Regions from separate parts of the Paraglaciecola sp. 25GB23A genome, predicted to be linked through region 2. Evidence: predicted binding sites of a transcription regulator. Region 2 holds the regulator's gene; the other holds the start of a gene.
The links. The regulator LexA, encoded in region 2, represses DNA repair genes until DNA is damaged. The targets are predictions, from matches to a motif close to TACTGTATNNNNATACAGTA.
Positions count from the first base shown of each region.

Region 1: dinB (DNA polymerase IV) is a predicted target of LexA. The motif match lies at 1,904-1,923, and genes of this name have one in related genera.

Region 1 is NZ_JBDYKM010000005.1:160,935-164,139, forward strand. Features, by position in the region: gene ABKW31_RS11095 (MFS transporter) at 1-748, opposite strand, end outside; gene dinB (DNA polymerase IV) at 824-1,894, opposite strand; gene nqrM ((Na+)-NQR maturation NqrM) at 2,005-2,238, opposite strand; gene ABKW31_RS11110 (FAD:protein FMN transferase) at 2,251-3,205, opposite strand, start outside.
Region 2 is NZ_JBDYKM010000015.1:64,032-67,236, reverse strand. Features, by position in the region: gene ABKW31_RS16685 (sialate O-acetylesterase) at 1-961, opposite strand, end outside; gene lexA (transcriptional repressor LexA) at 1,214-1,837, shown strand; gene coxB (cytochrome c oxidase subunit II) at 2,219-3,205, shown strand, end outside.

The sequences.
Region 1 (3,205 bases), on a different contig from region 2:
TAACCCATTTAGTATGTAAAAGACTATGGTGTTCGATTACATGCATATGCACAGGAGTGGCAGTCATAATAAAACTCATTAAAGCATAACCTACCACTGAGGACGAGACTGCGAGAATAAAGATAGGTTGTTGGGCAATCAGTTTAAGTGGCCTTGCTGCAGTTTGACTAGGTAGACTGATCGCATGGGTATTTTTGATTCGACTAAACAGCAAGCTGCATATCAGCAGTAAACCAGCCATTAAATAAAAAGCGCCTACAAACTCCCTTGCAATAAAAGCATTACCAAGGGTAACTAATTCAGGGCCTAAAAATGCAGCAACAAGTCCACCCAATAAGACAGTTGATGCCGCTTTGGGCATTAATTCTGTGCTAACTGACTCCATAGCGGCAAAACGTATTTGTTGGAAACCTGCGCTACATAAACCCAACATGAAAGTACTCATGCACAACAGCAAAAAAGATGCTTGACTAATTGCCCAACTCATCAAAAAACAGATGGTACAAGCCAATAGACTCAGGCTGATAAAAATTGGTTTGCGACCAAACCGCTGCATTAAGCGGGTAATCGGCACCACTCCAGTAGCAACACCAACAATCATTAAAGCAACAGGCAGGGTAGCTAGGCTTGGAACAGGGGCTAATTGAGCACCTAATACCCCGCCAGACAGCACCAACATAGTACCGATACACATGACCAAGGCTTGAATAAAGGTTAGTAACCAGATGTTGGCGGGCATAGTAAACATAGGAGCTTAAGTCAAAATATTAGGGCATAAAGGCGGATAAGTTTACCTAATCTTTGTAAAAGCTCACTCAAATTATCAAATATTTATTAAGTGATTAAAATCAAAGGTCAATTGCTGTACTTGAGTATCCGCTAACAGACCAACGTGTAAGCCAACCAAACGAATACCCCTGCCGTCTTGTCGTGCAAGTGCTTGCTGGAGTAAATCTTCAAAATAATCCTGATTTAACGCATGGCAACGATGCTCAACAGTAGTCTGTTGAAAATCGCTAAATTTGAGCTTAATACCTTGGCTTTGTATCCTAAGATCAGGACTCGACTTAAGCAGACGTTTTTTAAGCTGAGGGTATAGGCTTTGAATCATTATTCTACAGTCATCTTGATTTTGAATATCTTCGGACATAGTGCGCTCTACACCTACTGACTTTCGCTGTCGGTCAATTTGTAGCTCTCTCTCATCTTCACCGTGGCTCCGAGCCCAAATAATGGCCCCAAATTTTCCAAAGCGCTTAAGCAGTTCATCAAAAGGAAAAAGACGCACATCAGCGCAAGTAAATAGACCCATAGCGTTGAGCTTTTCACAGGTTACCTTACCAACACCCGGAATTTTACGCAGCGGCTGCTTGAGAACAAAAGCATCAAGCTTATCGGGCGTGATGACACAAATGCCATTTGGCTTATTTTCATCACTAGCAATTTTTGCCACAAACTTGCAAGGAGCAACACCAGCCGAAGCCGTCAGTTGCGTTTCGTTAAAAATAGCTTGGCGGATATCGTTAGCGATAAGGGTCGCGCTACCACCAAATAAGTCACTATCACTTACGTCAAGATAGGCTTCATCTAAAGATAGGGGTTCAATTTTATCAGTATAGCGACTAAAAATTTCACGTATTTGCTGTGAAATTTGGCTGTATATTTCCATACGACCCGGCGCCAAGACTAAATCTGGGCAGAGTTTAAAAGCATGAGCAGTGGCCATGGCTGAACGCACACCAAACTTTCGAGCGATATAGTTGCAGGTAGAAATGACACCGCGTCGATCGCTACTGCCCCCTATCGCTAAAGGGACATTTTGTAAGTGGGGATTGTCGCGCATTTCAACAGCCGCATAGAAACAATCCATATCAATATGTATGATTTTTTTCATGGCCAACAACACTGTATGTTATTACAGTATTTTGCAATAAATACAAAAGAAGTCAATAAGAAAGGCCGGAGTAACCGGCCTTTCTTATTAATAACGGCGTTGTTATGCCACTATAAAATTTGATTCTTTTTCCATTCACTTAATTTTTCTTGACGATGTTCTTCGCGCTCCAAACGCGCTTTCTTGCGGTCACAAGGCTCTGGGCAATCACATGCTTTTGCAATGCCCAAGGCACCTAGACCACCGCAACTGCCGCTTATGGTTTTTTTCTGAACCCAATAACCAACGGACATCGCGGCCACAACCACAACAAAAAATACGAAAGCTAAAATAAAAGTACTCATAAAATATCCTGGTTAATATACCGTGACTATTTGATCAAACATCGGACTAGTATACTCTTTAAACTCATTACCTTCTTTAGTAATCAGTAAAACAGCAAGTTGATTTTCTATCGCCAGTGACAAGGCTTTATCTTTACCCATAATGCTCAAAGCAGTCGCTAGTCCGTCGGCCGTCATACAAGATGCAGATACCACCGTAACCGACACTAAATTATGGGTAATCGGGGAGCCTGTCAATGGATCGATTAGATGTGAATAGCGGACACCATCCTCTTCAAAATAATTACGATAGTCGCCTGACGTGGCGATACCATTATTGCCAACACTAATAATACGCTCCACAGCACGTTCTTGGGTAACAGGTTTCTCGATAGCTATCCGCCATTCAGCACCACTTAACTTTTTACCAGATAAACGCATTTCCCCGCCAATTTCCACTAAATAGTTAGTGATCTGTTGTTCTTCAAGTACTTGCGCAACACGGTCAACACCATAACCTTTAGCGATAGTAGACAAATCAACGTATAGGCGAGGATCGGCTTTGCTGGCAGAATTTTTGTCTAATATGAGTTTATCTAAACCAATATGAGTGCTTAGCTCAGCGACTACATCTTTGCTTGGAGCTTTTTCAGGACGCGCTTGCGGTCCAAAGCCCCATAGGTTAACTAAGGGCCCAATGGTCACATCTAGTAAGCCGCCACTTAGTTTACCTAAACGCTTTGCTTCTCGCATGACGAGTAAGGTTTCTTCAGATAGCGGAAACGGCTCACTACTTTGCCATTGATTAAAACGAGACAGTTCTGAGTCGGGCATATAAGTCGACATCAACTTATTTACATCGAGCAAAACTGCGTATATCTCTTTTTGTAAGATATCTGCTTCAACCCCATCATTTGGCACATACTTAATATTATATATCGTGCCCATAGTGGGCCCGCTTAAATAGATCTCAGATTGATTCTCTGGA
Region 2 (3,205 bases):
TATACGCTTCATCGGCATCAACAATACGGCCCAAGCGTAAGACAGTTGCATTAGCGACCTGTTCAGCATCTAGATTGATGATTTTACGCAACCACCATGAGCCACTCGTTGACTCTCCACCAGTCACCTTTTTTACGCCTGGCAAGGTGAAATCATCCCAGTGACTATCGTCAAGTTCAGGGCTGAACCAAGGAAGGGGACCAACTAAGCCAAGGTCTTGTTGATTAAGTTGAGTATACCATTGCTCGTCTTTTGCTTGGTCGGCGGCCGTGATAGCAGCAATGAGTTCATCATTGCGAAAGCGTTTACCCTCAGCGAGTGATTCAGGAAAAGTCTGTAGGGCGTCTTCACTCATCCATGCTTCGACAGGAGACCCACCTAAGGCATTATTTAAGATACCTATGGCCACACCGTTATGTTGGTATAGGGTTTTGGCAAAATACAGAGCAATGGCTGACATACCACTAATATTATCGGCAGAAGTTTTGCTCCAAGACCCTGCGGCGAAATCTTCTTGGGGAGCTTTAAAATTATAAATTTGCGGTACTTTAAACTGTCGAATAAGGGGATAATCAGCATCAGCAATATCTTGTGGATAATCTTCAGCAACACGATACATTGGCAGTTCCATATTGGACTGTCCTGAGGCGACCCATACATCACCGAAATATATATCGTTTATTTGCAGCTTATTATTGCCGATAATTTCCAGTTGATGTGGGCCACTCGCTTCCTTGGATGGAAGGTTAACTTTCCATTTACCTTGTGTAATGAGGGTTTTTGCTACGAGATTGCCATCTAGTTTTACTAATATCGACTCACCTTCATCGGCAAATCCCCATAGCGGTATTACCGTGTTGCGTTGCAAAACCATATGATCGCTGATCAACTTAGGTAAGGTGACGTCAGCAAAGGCCCATTGACTTGTGCAAGCAAGAAAGACAACTAATAATCTGCGCATGTTATTCAGCCGTAAATAAAATTTTAACTAGTCTAGCATCGCAGAGTCGAGTCTCTGATCCACTGTGAATAATGGTTAGTGACTTGGAAAATTTCATAACAGTTTAACCGTGGGGTTGGATTGTCAGAATACCTTTAAATCGACTAAACAACATAAGCTAAACTGAGTCATATCGACTGTTTTAAACAGCGCTTGAGATCTTAGATTAACTGTATATACTAACAGTTCACTGTATAGAAAAACAGGCTGTTTATGCGTCCACTAACATCGCGCCAAGAAGAAGTATTACAACTAATTAAAGATACCATGCAGGAAACCGGCATGCCGCCCACGCGAGCTGAGATTGCACTTAAGTTAGGTTTTAAGTCGGCTAATGCCGCTGAAGAACACTTAAAAGCCCTCGCGCGTAAAGGTGTTATTGACATATTGCCTGGTACCTCGCGAGGTATTAAGGTCAATGTTCCACTGGATGAGCAGCTTGAAGAGCTCGGTTTACCATTGATTGGTCGTGTGGCTGCAGGAGAACCAATCTTGGCTGCTGAACATGTTGAAGGTCACTACAAGGTTGATCCTCATTTGTTTAAACCCAGTGCTGACTTTTTATTGAGGGTCAGTGGTATGAGTATGAAAGATATTGGCATACTCGACGGGGATTTACTGGCAGTGCACCGCACAACCGACGTACATAATGGCCAAGTTGTAGTCGCGCGAGTCGAAGATGATGTAACGGTTAAACGACTAGAGAAAAAAGGACGGCAGGTATTATTACACGCTGAGAATGATGCGTTTTCGTCGATAAAAGTCGATTTAGCCACTCAAGCATTCTCTATTGAGGGTATCGCGGTGGGTGTGATCCGTAGTTCCGATTGGATGTAATCTTAAGACAGCTTATTAACTCTCATTTTTATCCTTCTTTGGGTTTTTATAGAACCAAGGCCCCTCAAATTTTTTCCTCATTAATTTCAATCAGATCAAGTTAGTAAGCTTGGTCTGATTGCCTGTATTTCTTGCAAATCTAAGTTTTTAACAAAATAATGTTCAAAAAACACACTGTTGAATAAGTTTTAAACAAAAAAGCTAGACTATTGCTTATAAAATAAGTAATTCTTATCACTCGTTTAACAATTTAGTAACAGTTTGTTGCCTTGTTAATACTCAAAGGTGGTAGACTTAATTGATTTTTGAGTTATTCAATAAATGGAATAAAAACAATAGGTTTGGCAAATGGGGTGTCGTGTGAAAAGAACTTTATCCAAAATGGGCTTGCTTAGCGCTAGCTTGCTATCTTTGCCTGCATTCGCAGAGTCCACAGCAAAGATAGAACAATATCAACTGAACATGACCAGAGGCGTAACTGACATTAGTGCTGAAGTGTATGACTTACATATGCTTATGTTTACAATATGTGTGGTGATTGCAGTTTTGGTATTCGGGGCGATGTTCTGGGCCATGTGGTTTCACCGTAAATCCAAAGGGGTTAAACCAGCCAATTTTCATGAGAGTGTTAAAGTTGAAATTGCTTGGACTGTTATTCCATTTATCATACTTATTTTTATGGCGATACCAGCCGCAAAAACCCTAATAGCGATGGAAGATGCAAGTGAGCCAGACCTGACAGTTATTGTAACTGGTTCCCAATGGAAATGGCATTACAAATACATGGATGATGGCGTTGAATATTATTCTCGACTTGCAACTCAGCCAGAACAGATCAGTGGTAAGTTTGAAAAGGGCGAAAATTATTTACTAGAAGTAGACCATCCGCTAGTTATTCCAATTAATAAGAAAGTACGTTTCTTGGTGACATCAGATGATGTGATTCACTCTTGGTGGGTACCAGACTTTGCTGTGAAACAAGATGCAAATCCTGGTTTCATAAACGATGCTTGGGCGGAAGTAAACGAACCGGGTATCTATCGTGGGCAATGTGCTGAGTTATGCGGCAAGGATCATGGTTTTATGCCCATCGTAGTTATTGCCAAAGAAGAGGCTGATTATGCCGCTTGGATAGGCGAACAAAAAACTATTATTGCCGAGGCCAAAGCGGAAGAACAAAGGCTGTTAGCCATGAATATGAGCCTGGAAGAGGCCATGACAATAGGCGAAAAAGTATATCTTGCCAACTGTGCAGCCTGCCATATGCCTAATGGCGAAGGTCTACCGGGGGTATTCCCGGCTATTAAAGGCAGTGTGATAGCGACCCAAGATCAACCCCAACATATCAACATTCTGCTCAACGGTGTC